3 regions of the Lactobacillus sp. ESL0261 genome follow, and region 1 is predicted to be linked to each of the others. Evidence: predicted binding sites of a transcription regulator. Region 1 holds the regulator's gene; each other region holds the start of a gene.

Region 1 (4,222 bases):
ATATATGAATAAAGCTGTGCAAGTGGCACGTGAAAAAGGCTATGCGGAAACAATTATGCATAGAAGACGTTATTTACCAGATATTCATGCCAAAAATTACAATGTTCGTTCATTTGCCGAAAGGACAGCCATCAATTCTCCTATTCAAGGTTCAGCTGCAGATATAATCAAAATTGCGATGATTAACATGCAGAAAAAGTTGGATGAATTGCATTTAAAGACTAAAATGGTGGTTCAGGTGCATGATGAATTAATTTTTGATGTACCAAAGGATGAATTAGAGACAATTAAAAAAATTGTGCCGGAAGTTATGCAATCTGCTGTAAGACTTGATATACCTCTTGTAGCTGACTCTGGATATGGTCATAACTGGTTTGATGCGAAGTAAGGAGTAATTTTAATGCCCGAAATGCCGGAAGTTGAAACTGTCAGGCGGACTCTTCTTCCTCTTATCAAAGGGAAAACAATAAAAGAAGTAACTGTATGGTACCCAAAAATTATTACCGGAGATGCTAAAGAATTTGCAAAACAGCTAACTGGAAAAAAGATAGAAAATATAGATCGTTACGCTAAATATTTGCTTATTCGTCTTAGTGACAATTTAACAATAGTGTCTCATTTACGCATGGAAGGTAAATATCGTTTAGTCAAAATAAATACTAAAAAGGACAAACACGACCACGTGCAAATTGTTTTTAAAGATAATTCAGCATTGCGCTATAATGATGTGCGTAAGTTTGGCCGAATGCAGCTGATTAAGACGGGGACTGAAAGGGAAAAAACTGGTATTGGCAAATTAGGTGTTGAACCTAATTCAGCAGCTTTTACCGTTTCGTATCTACAAAATGGTTTAGCGCGTAAAAAGAAAAATATTAAAAACACACTCCTTGACCAATCTATTGTTGCAGGTTTGGGCAATATCTACGTTGACGAGGTTTTGTGGGAAACAAAAATTCACCCGTTAAGTCAAGCCAATGCCATTCCAGCAGAAAAGATAGCGCAATTGCACGACAATATTAATTCGTTAATAGAATTGGCAATTGCTGAAAGAGGTACTACAGTTCATACCTATCTGGATGCGAACGGGAAGACAGGAGGTTTTCAAAAAATGTTGCAAGTATATGGACATAAAGGCGAGCCTTGTGTGCGCTGTGGCACACCTCTTGAGAAAATTAAGGTAAATGGACGAGGAACTACTTTTTGCCCTAAGTGTCAGGTGATTTATAAATGACAAAGATTTTAGGCTTAACCGGTGGGATAGCAAGTGGTAAAAGTACTGCAGATGTTTTTTTTAGAGATAAACAAATACCGGTTATAGACTGCGATCAAATTGCTCACGATATTTTAAATAGGGACGAAAAGGGCTATGAACTGGTTTTAAAACATTTTGGTACAAGCATTCTTAAGTCAGATAGATCAATTAATCGTTCAGAGTTAGGACAGATTGTTTTTAACGATAAAAAACAACTTGAAGCTTTAAATGGAATTACCCATCCATTGATTTTTCAAGAAATACAAGCTAAAATTGCGCTAAACAACATGAACAAAAATTCTTTGGTTGTTGTGGATGCACCGGTTTTGTTTGAATCAAATGGTCAAAAATATTGCGATTTTACCTTATTAATTGCAATACCGGAATCACTGCAAATGAAAAGGCTAATGTTAAGGGATCATTTGAGTGAGCGTGCTGCCTTGAAGCGTATTCGCAGTCAAATGCCTTTGTCCCAGAAAGAAAAATTGGCTGATTTTGTAATTAATAATACTGGTACAAAACAAGATTTGAAATCGAAATTAGAAAAATTGCTTCTTAACATAAAAGGGGAGGACTTATATGGAATGTCCTAATTGTCATAAAAATGCCTCAAAAGTCATTGATTCACGACCCAGTGATGAAAATCGCGCAATCAGACGTCGGCGTGAATGCGAAAACTGCGGCTTTCGTTTTACCACATTTGAACGAGTTGAAACTACTCCTTTACTAGTGATTAAGAATGATGGTACTCGCGAACCTTTTAATCGTAAAAAAATTTTACATGGTGTGATGGCGGCTGGTCAAAAACGGCCGATATCAAGTACACAATTTGAAGAACTAGTCGATCATGTAGAAAACAAAGTCAGACAACAGGGGGTTAGCGAGATTTCTTCGAAAAAAATTGGTCAACTAGTAATGGATGAGCTGGCAACAATTGATGATGTTGCTTATATTCGTTTTGCTTCTATTTATCGTGAATTTAAAGATATGTCTAGCTTCATGAAAACAATGGAAGATATGATTGCAAAAAGGGAAAAGGGTAATTAATTATGTTTGAGACAAATAATCCCAAACAGCTTTTTTTCATTACCAACAGGGTGGATATTTTTCCCAAAGATTTGCGCATATTAATTAAACTATATCAACCTCTTATTGGCTCTCTTCCTTTAGCACTCTATTTAAGTTTGAATGAAGATTATAATGCACAGGCAATGCTTTCTGATGCTAAGGGAATTTATACTCTTCAAGAACAGACAGATTGTGATATAAAAAAATTATTTGGTGCGTTGCATAAGCTTGAAGCTGTTGGTCTGATTCAAACCAGATTGCTTGACAACCAGATCATGGGTCATGTTTTGTGCTTCGAAATTAAAAATGTTCCAGCAAGCAGTGAATTTTTTTCAACTGCTCTTTTAGCTAGTTTATTAAAAGAAAAAGTTGGTATAACTGCTTTTAATAAATTAAGTCACGAGTTTGCAAGAGAGGCTAAACAAAACCGGAGCAAATTAAGTGGCATCAAGGGAGCACCCAATATTTCTGCTTCCTTTATGGATGTTTTCCATTTATCCGATCAAGAAGCAATAGATCCTTCAATTGAGGTTAAGGAAGCAGCTCGAGAGAATAATTATTCTGCAAGCGATTATGCTACTGTCAATGATCAAGATAATATTGACTGGGATTTTATGAAACAGCAATTTGAAATTTATCAAATAGCTGGCAGCGAAATTGATCAGAATAAAGAAGCTATTCGAGCTGTTATGCGTATATATGGGCTTTCAGAACAGGAATTTGTCGACGAGGCAATACCTTGTTTGCATGGTGACTATCAATTAAATATGAGAGAAATAAAGCAAACTATTGCTAACAGCATTCATGGAAGCGATACTCGCAGGCATTTGCAAGACAAGGCAAAAATACCTGAAAAATTTAATAAAAGTGATAGCCAATTAAATCAAAAAGAACAAAAATTATTGCAAAAAGCTCAGACTGATACTCCAGCGCAGTTTTTGTATCACTTAAAAACTGAACGAAACGATTATGTTGATGCAAGTGAGTATCAAGTGTTAGACAGTTTATATAATGATAAGGGAATATCAGCTGAATTGCTCAATGTTCTGACATATGCTTGTTTAAAAAGTAGCCCAAACATTTCTTTTCGATTAGCAAACAAAATTTTGCATGATTGGTTGCAGCACGGTGTTAAAACTGGTAGTGAGGCCTTGGATTACATGGAAAAGAGAAAAAGGACCCAAGAACAAAGGCAGAGCAAGCGTTATAATAGATTTGCTCCCAGAAAAACGGTTGAAAAGGGCACTGATTGGAACAAGCAAAAGCCAAAAGTAAAATCTGATGTCTCAAGTGCGGAGCTAAAAGAATTTTTCAAGAATTTTGAAGATAAAAACGGCATGAAGTAGGTGAAGTAAAATGCAACCCATTAAAAAATTTATGGTTAAAGGACAAACAGCTAAAGTAGAAGACGAGAGTACCGCTAAAATTAAGCAAAAAGTTTTGGCTGAGCCCAAAGTGCAACAATTTATCAGTCAGCACCGAGCACAACTTAATGACAGTATAATTGATAAAAGCCTTCCCAGTCTTTTTGAATTTTATCTCAGCCAACATAAAAAAGATCCTGTGACCAAAGGATATTATCCAGATTTGATAATGAATAAAAATGCCATTAGTCTTAAATTTGTTCCTGAAGACAGTAAACTGATTCATGATCAGGAAATTAATATCAAAAAGCACTTGCGTTTAATTAACTTACCCGAGGGTTTGCATGATGTTCGCTTAAGTCAAATTGAAATGACACCAGAAAGAGCCGAGGTAATGACTGCTATTCAGCGTTTTTTATATCAATATTCTCAAGATATCCACCAAAAGGGTCTTTATTTATCCGGTAATTTTGGCATTGGTAAAACGCATATTTTAGCGGGGCTGGCAAATCAAGTAGCGGCAATGGAAAAATATGTT
Region 2 (4,222 bases), on a different contig from region 1:
TGCAATTTGCTGAGTCAAAGGAGCAACATTCTTATCCCCTGTTTTTTCCTGCGTATTAGCTAATTTATTATATTTGTCAAAAATAGGTTGAACTGCCCGAATTGAAGTTAGATCAATACTGATTTCTGTCAAGCTGCCAAAAACATTCCCGGACATTGAACCAACAATTAAAATAGCTCCAATTGGAATCTGGTTATGAAAGGCCAGGTATCCGGATTCAACAGTTAAAATAGTTTGAGCAGATACACTAATCAGGTTAATCAGTGCATTAGAAAAGGACATTTCCGTAATGTAATTAACCCGAGCCTGTCCAGTCTTATCTGATGCCGCAAGAACTATTTTATTGAGCAATTTTTGCTGACCAAGTGTGAGCAGATTGACAAAACCCTCAAGAACATCAGTTATTTTTGACGTTAATACTTCATTTTGCCTGCTTTGTTTTTGCGACAGTTGTTCCAACTTTTTCTTAAAAAGACGGGGAAATAAAATCATAACAACAGCAAAAACCAAAGTGGTTACAAATAAGAGTGGATGGTAAGAAAACAGGATGACACTGGCAATAATGCCCAAGAGTGCACTGCTAAATGTTTGCTCTAAACTGAAAAAGCCATCTTGATTAATTTGGTTAATATCGTTAGTAAACCAGGAAACATAGTCAGCTTCCGTGTGCTTGTTGAAGTCTTCATACTCTTGGCGACCAATTATATGGGCCAATGCGTTCCTAATGGAATTATCGACAGCTTTGATGATTACAGCAGAATATCGTGAACTACAAAAAAAGAAAATCAGAAAAAAGCCCCAGCTAAGCAAGTTTAAACCTGTATCAATCATAAAGCCGTTTAGGTTATGCTGAGTCAAAGCAGTAAGTGCATTACCTTTAAAAATGCTGGCAGCAGTTTGTGCCAAATTCCGGCCAAAATAGAAAATAGCCAGAATCACATACATGCCTGAATTACATTTAATGTAGGTCCAAAGCGAAAATTTTGTTATAGTATCGTCCATGATTTACTTCCTGTCAAAACATCTATTTTTAGAGCTAATACTAAAATGACATATCTTCCTGAGAGAAACAGTTTGCAAAGAACATTAATCTTTGACCTATTTCAAAGCTGCAGGCTCTCAAATAATTTAATTATTGTGGGCTTTAGCATTCCTTCTAAAAATCCCCTAAGTACCAATTACGGCATGAAACATACTAATTTGCCCTTTTTATTTGAAGTATTTTCTACTACCTTTATAATTTATTTATCATTTTATGGCTTTTATAATATAAAAGCAATCTATTTTTAATTTTTATATTTAGAATCATTTCTTCGCAACAGTATATAAATAGTGCAACTGCTTTCAGCTTCGTTTGCTTTAACAATAAAAAAGCTAAATGCCAGCTGTACGGCTTGCTATAGAATAAATATTTCCATCATGCTCTAACTCTATTGCAAGTTAATAACTATTAGTTTAATTTTGAGGATTTATTTTAGTTTCACGTGTAACACAGTTTAAAATCATAAGTTCAAATTTTCAATTTTGACAATATCTACAACTTTTTACTTCTGTATTATACAAAATCACTTGACTTTTAAGACACAATTTAAATTTACTTTTTCCTTGTCTACCACTATATCTCGTATTAAACTAAATAAGAATCTATATATTGTATTTATGAAAGAACGTGATCCAAGTTATTGTTTTAAGTGGGCCAATTGGAGCCGGTAAATCCAGTTTAACTAGTATTTTAGCTGAGCACTTAGGTACACAAGCCTTTTATGAGGGAGTTGATAATAATCCTGTTCTTCCTTTATATTACCAAGACATGAAACGCTATACTTTTTTGCTTAATATCTATCTGCTTAACCATCGTTTAGCACAAATCAACCAGGCAATCCGAGAGAAAAACAGTGTTTCAGACCGTTCGATTTATGAAGACGCACTCTTTTTCAAAATGAACGCCGATAGTAAAGTGGCTGATCCAACTGAGTTTAAGATATATGATAGTCTACTCGAAAATATGATGGAAGATACCCCAGGTAATCCCAGCAAAAAGCCAGATTTACTAATTTACATTCACGTTTCTCTAGACACTATGCTTAAGCGCATAAAAAAACGTGGACGTTCATTTGAACAAATTAGCACAGATCCCAGTTTAAAAGACTACTACGCACGGTTAATTAAGTATTATGAACCATGGTATGAGAAATACGATGCCTCTCCTAAAATTAAAATTGATGGAGATAAGTACGATTTTATCTGCGATGAAGATGCCAAAAAAGAAGTTTTAAATCAGATTGATGACAAATTGCACGCTATAGGCAATTTAGAATAGAGAAGGAACGTGATGACAGTTATTGTTTTAAGCGGGCCAATTGGAGCCGGTAAATCCAGTTTAACCAGTATTTTAGCTAAATATTTAGGAACTAAACCTTTTTATGAAAGTGTCGATAACAATCCTGTATTGCCACTTTTTTATGCTGATCCTAAAAAATACGCATTCTTACTTCAGGTATTTTTCCTAAACACTCGTTTTCGTAGTATCAAGGATGCATTAACTGATGATAATAACGTTCTTGATCGTTCAATTTATGAAGATGCCCTTTTCTTCCAAATGAACGCCGACATTGGTCGGGCCACCAAAGAAGAAGTAGATACATATTACGAACTTCTCAACAACATGATGGGTGAACTTAAGCACATGCCAAAGAAAAATCCAGATCTGCTGGTTCACATTAATGTTTCATACGATACTATGATTAAAAGGATCCAAAAACGAGGACGTCCTTATGAACAGCTGAGCTACGACGCGACGCTGGAAGATTATTATAAGAGACTTTTGCGTTACTACAAACCCTGGTATGAAAAATACGATTATTCTCCTAAAATGGAAATTGATGGTGACAAGCTAGACTTCATGACTGATGACCATGCTAGAGAAGTTGTACTTGATCAAATCGTTGCCAAGCTAAAAGAAATGGGTAAATTACCTAACTCTTGGGATAAACCAACAGATATTCAAATTGAGCAACCATAAACCATTTTAAAGAGCCATTAGCTACAGCTAGTGGCTCTTTTCATGTCATGTTTATCAAAATTAACTATCAGCAAGTTACAAATTTCCATATTGATTAAATAAAATTTCGAAAACTATGTTATGATTAAAACATATATTTTTTCACATATTTTTTTAATCAATTTATATAATTTAGCTAGTATCAAAAGAGTTGCCATATTAGCCTCTCTAATCAAAATAAATTCAGTAAAAAGGAGAAAAAATGAACTATATCCTTTCAATTATGCCCTCTTTAATTTCAGGTGCAAAGATGACATTAATTTTATTCTTTTGGACTTTAATTGTTTCTATTCCCTTGGGAATTATAGTCAGCCTAGGCTTGCTTTCGCATTTTAAGCCCTTAAGATTAATCTTAAAATTTTACATTTGGATTATGCGGGGTACTCCTCTTCTGCTACAATTAATTTTTATTTTCTATGGTTTACCGATAGTCGGCATCATTTTTGAGCGCTACGATGCAGCACTTTTTGCCTTTATTTTAAACTATACAGCCTATTTTGCCGAGATATTCCGTGGTGGCTTTCAGTCAATCCCTGTAGGTCAATACGAAAGTGCTCGCGTTTTAAGACTAAATTACTGGCAAACATTGAGCCATATTATTATTCCTCAGGTCAGCAAAATAGTTATACCTTCAATTGGCAATGAAGTGATCAACTTAGTTAAAGATACTTCTTTAGTCTATGTAATTGGTTTGGGTGAACTCTTACGTGCTGGCAATGTTGCTACAGCAAGAGATGTAACACTAATTCCTTTAGTGATAGTCGGTATAATATATCTATTAATGACAGGTATCGCATCATTTTTGCTGAAAAAAATTGAACACAATTTTGCAAAGTGGAAGTAAATTAGGGGAAATACTATGCTAGAACTTAAAAACATTACTAAAAAATTTGGCTCTCGTACGATTTTAAACAAGTTAAACTTAACTATTCCTGACAGGCAAATTTTAGCCATTGTAGGACCATCTGGAGCGGGAAAAACTACTTTGTTGCGCTGTTTAAGCGGTTTAGAAAAAATTGATTCCGGTGACTTTTTGTGGGATGGGCAAAAGTTTGATCCGGCCGCTCCTGATAGTAAAAGTCATATTATCGGAGTCGTTTTTCAAAGCTATGAGCTTTTTCCCAATTTAACTGTAATCGAAAATATTACCCTGGCACCAAC
Region 3 (4,222 bases), on a different contig from region 1:
TGATTGTTCTGGCAACCGGATAAAGTAAAGGCAAAAATGGTTGCAACACTAGCAATTATTGGCAGCTTGCTTTTTTTCATAATTATAATTTCGCCTACTCAAATTATTTAACAGGACATGCACCGGATTCACAGTCAGTTTGGTCAACTAACTCCAAGTCTTTTTGATCATCATTTTGCTCAGCAAAGACTTGAGCGACATCACCAGTAATCTGGGCTTTTCTTTCTTCGTATTTTTCTTTATCGATCGGTTCTTTTGGCGCTTGCTTGAGTGAGCCGCCATAGTATGGCAACAGTGAAGTTGACTTAATTACATGACGGTATTGCTTAAAGAGTGAAGTAATCTTGTCACCTTCATCGCTTTGGAAAGTAACAGTACAACTAACTGCATTATCTGACCAGTAAGTTTGCAGGAATGCTTGCGTAGCAAACTGTTCTTCAATTGAAACTGTGCCAGCCGAAGCGAAGTTTTTACTATCAGCGTGAGCAGCACGTAATGGAAATTCAACACACGTTGTGTTTGGTGAATAAATATCAGGTTCTGAGTAGTAACCACAGGCGTCCAGTGCTTTAAGCAGGGGATCAGAAGCTTGGAACCTGATTCTTTGAATGAGGTAACCGGCATAGTGGAAGTGCATACCTTCAGAAGCTCCAGCTAATTTGGCAACAGTGCCTGAAGGCTTAACGGTAGTGTGCTTGATTGATTCGTTGCAGTTTAAAGTCTTACTGTATTCTTTATCAGCAGCAATGACTGCTTGGTAGGCAGCAGTAACCATTTTAATTCCCTGAGGATCGTAAATTGGTTTCTTGATTTTTGCACCAGTTTCTTCATCAATACTGTCTTCAAAGCCGGTAACAACGCGGTGACCCAAATCGTTTAACAGCCAGTCTTGGATACCTGACATGGAAACACCAATTCTCCGGTTCTTATAAATGATGTTACGGGAAATTTCCCAGTCATAGTCGCTAAAGGTTACACGTTTGGCGTAGCGAGTCGCTAATCTGAAAACGTCTTTCAGATCCCAATTTTCTTGTTCTGCAATATATGGAAATACTTCGAACAGGTTGCAAGGTTCACCGTTACCCAGGGAAATTTCTCCACAAGGGTTAGTACCTTCAACATCACCGTCAATATCTTTTTGATAACCGTCAATGATCCGGCCGTAATTACGAGATAAGTCAAGGTTAACTATTCCAGGCTCACCGTTTTCTCTGATGCCGTTAGCAATTGGTTCATATTCATCAAAGTTAGAATCAATTGCCACACTGTTATTTGAGGCCCAGCGGTGGTGGTAGAGTTTATCTTTATCCTGTTTCATAGCGATAAAGTCTTGATCAGTACTAGTGCCTAAAGCCAGTTCTGCTGATCTTCTTACGTTGCCGGCAACGACTGTTTTACCAATTAAGTTGCAAATGTCAGTACAATCAACAGAAGTTAAATTGCCGCCGACCCGGTTGTTAATAATGTTGTTAATATCGAAAAACATTTCCACTAACGGCATAGGACCAGAAGCTGTACCGCCAAAGCCGTGAATCTTAGCTCCGTAAGGACGAATTCTGCTGATGTCGAGTACCAGTTTGGTCTTATTTTCAGAATTGGTTTGGTTAAAGTGCACGTCGATTAAGCGAGCGTTAGCTAAAACCCAGCCTTCACGGGTATCGGGCAAATTATAATAAATATAATCTGATTTACCATCGTTTTGCTTGATCCATTCGTCTTTGTCCGTTGCACCCAGCTTAATTGAATCTGCGTATGAGGCACTCTTTTTGTTAATCACGACTGTCAAGTCAATTTTATTATCAACTGCAGGAATCTTTCTAATATTATCTTGGACAACAGAAAAGCCAACGCCGCCGCCTTTCATTGATTCGTCAAAAAGAAATGAAAAAGGCATTGAAACTGCTTCTTGATCTTGATTTAAATAATCTGGAACTATATGACTGTCACCGTATTTTTGCGGACGAATAGCTATGAACCAGCAATTATTCAAAGAGTCACCATTGCGCTTTTGGTAATCTGTACCAGAAACCCACAGATTACGACCAGAAGGCGTTGCGCCAAGGCCGTAAACCAGTTTAAATAAATCCTTAGCTTCGTTTGTTAATTCGTTGACTACTTCTGTCGAAGGAGAATCTTTAAGACGGGGATCCAAATTAATGTTGCCCTCGATTACGCGTTTAACCGTTTCGTCCCAATTTTCGGAACGATTTTTTTCAGGAAGCCATCTGGCATAGGTCCTTTTATAAGTAACCCAGCCAAGCTCTCCCCAATGGGGAGTGACATTTTGTTTCACTTGATCAATGTAACCCTGATCTAAGGTTATGCTCGTATTTTTCATATTCAAAGTTACTCCTTAAACTAGCAAATTGTTCCACAGACACATCATCTATGGCTACAATTAGAACTATACCACAATATCTTGTATTTTCTAGAGCAAAGTTTACTCTCAAACACAAGAGAAAAGCATTAAATGATGTGCGAGTAAGTTATAGAGGGTAATAAAAAAACATATAGAATTCAGAGCAACAAAAAAGCACAATAAGTTGAATCTAGTACTTATTATGCTTGAATATATCTTTATTTTTTTAAAGTAAAACTAATGCCTGACTGCTGCGAAGAAAAGGAAGATTAAGCCCAGAAAAATAATTGCAGGAATGAATAAGTGAATTAAGAAAAAGAAAGCAAGAGCACAAGCTAAAAGGAAAAATAGGATTTTGACAATCCCAATTCCCATTTTGACCAAAAGCCAAATGAGAAACAAAATCAATAATAATGTAAACATGCCCAATCACTCCTTTTGCTTAAATTAAGGGATATTATATCTTATTTTTTGAAATAGCAGTAGCAATGTAAACAAAATTTAAAAATAGTTAATTATGTTCTTTATCAGTGAAATATTGTTATAATGAATCTCCACACTAATTTTAGTGAATACGCATTATATTCTTAGGGATATTTGGAGAGGAAGAAATTGCTTGCGTTATAAACAAATAATTTTTGATGTTGATGATACTTTGATTGACTTTGCTGCCACGGAAAGTTTTGCATTGCATAGTCTCTTTAAAGCACATCACTGGCAGCTAACTGAAGAGATGCAACGTGATTACCATGCATATAATCAAGGACTGTGGCGTAAGCTGGAACAAGGCAAGATCAATTATGAGCAGCTGAGTAGAATGGCTTTTACCAATTTTATTAAAGAAAATTTGGGTATTACAGTTGATGGCTTAGCAATAATGAATGAATATCGCTCTTATTTTGGTGAGTCGTACAAGTTGCTGCCGGGAGTTACGGATACTTTGCGGTATGCCCGTAAACAAAATTATTGCTTGACGGTTTTAAGCAACGGTGAGACCTTTATGCAAAGGCATCGTTTACAATTAGCGGGAATTAAGGATTATTTTTCCTTAATTGTGACATCGCAAGAAGCTGGTTTTTCTAAGCCTGATACTCGGATTTTTGATTACTTTTTTGCTCACACCAATATTGGTCCTGAAGATACAGTCTTTTTTGGTGACGGACTGCAGTCAGACATATTAGGAGCAGAAAAATATGGTTTTGACAGTATTTGGTATAACCACCGCAGGCGCAAGAATAAGATGAACCTGCATCCGCTATATGAAGTAACCACTTATCCGCAATTTGTAACTTTACTAAAAAGCGACTTTCAAAAACAGCCGCAGTAATTGCTATTTTTTGCTGTAGAAGTATAGCTCAGTTCGGTATAATAGTGGTGAGAGGTGAAAAATTATGACTAGCAAAATTCAATCTTTAAATGACACTTATGAATTAAATAATGGCGTCAAAATCCCAGTTATCGGACTGGGAACTTGGCAAACTCCTGATGGTGAAGTTGCTCAAAAAACCGTTGAGGATGCGCTGAGTCTCGGTTATCGCTTAATTGATACTGCTGCTGCCTACGGCAATGAGGAAAGCATTGGTCGGGGCATTAAACGAAGTGGAGTGAACAGGCGTGACTTATTTGTGACGACTAAGTTGTGGAATGATCATCACGGTTACCAGAAAACTAAAGCAGCAATTGATGAAAGTTTAACTAAACTGGATTTAGATTATCTTGATTTGTACTTGATCCATTGGCCTAATCCGGCCCCAGTGCGTGATCACTGGGCTGAATTGAATGCGGAAAGCTGGCAAGCAATGGAAGAGGCAGTTCAAGCAGGAAAAATTCGCGCAATTGGCGTTTCTAACTTTAGACGTAAGC

Evidence for each region. Region 1 encodes NrdR, which represses ribonucleotide reductase genes. Its sites were predicted from a motif close to ACACNATATATNGTGT; they were not measured.
Region 2: a site for NrdR is predicted at 1,613-1,628, ahead of F5ESL0261_RS09920 (deoxynucleoside kinase). Genes of this name have one in related genera too.
Region 3: a site for NrdR is predicted at 2,410-2,425, ahead of nrdJ (ribonucleoside-triphosphate reductase, adenosylcobalamin-dependent). Genes of this name have one in related genera too.

Annotation. Positions count from the first base shown of each region.
Region 1 is NZ_REHN01000009.1:82,977-87,198, reverse strand. Features, by position in the region: gene polA (DNA polymerase I) at 1-388, shown strand, start outside; gene mutM (DNA-formamidopyrimidine glycosylase) at 401-1,231, shown strand; gene coaE (dephospho-CoA kinase) at 1,228-1,845, shown strand; gene nrdR (transcriptional regulator NrdR) at 1,832-2,299, shown strand; gene F5ESL0261_RS06540 (DnaD domain protein) at 2,302-3,666, shown strand; gene dnaI (primosomal protein DnaI) at 3,677-4,222, shown strand, end outside.
Region 2 is NZ_REHN01000014.1:115,978-120,199, forward strand. Features, by position in the region: gene F5ESL0261_RS09915 (ABC transporter ATP-binding protein) at 1-1,002, opposite strand, end outside; gene F5ESL0261_RS09920 (deoxynucleoside kinase) at 1,670-2,320, shown strand; gene F5ESL0261_RS09925 (deoxynucleoside kinase) at 2,333-3,022, shown strand; gene F5ESL0261_RS09930 (amino acid ABC transporter permease) at 3,264-3,905, shown strand; gene F5ESL0261_RS09935 (amino acid ABC transporter ATP-binding protein) at 3,921-4,222, shown strand, end outside.
Region 3 is NZ_REHN01000001.1:76,153-80,374, forward strand. Features, by position in the region: gene F5ESL0261_RS00360 (DUF4430 domain-containing protein) at 1-80, opposite strand, end outside; gene nrdJ (ribonucleoside-triphosphate reductase, adenosylcobalamin-dependent) at 104-2,338, opposite strand; gene F5ESL0261_RS00370 (hypothetical protein) at 2,597-2,782, opposite strand; gene F5ESL0261_RS00375 (YjjG family noncanonical pyrimidine nucleotidase) at 2,976-3,686, shown strand; gene F5ESL0261_RS00380 (aldo/keto reductase) at 3,751-4,222, shown strand, end outside.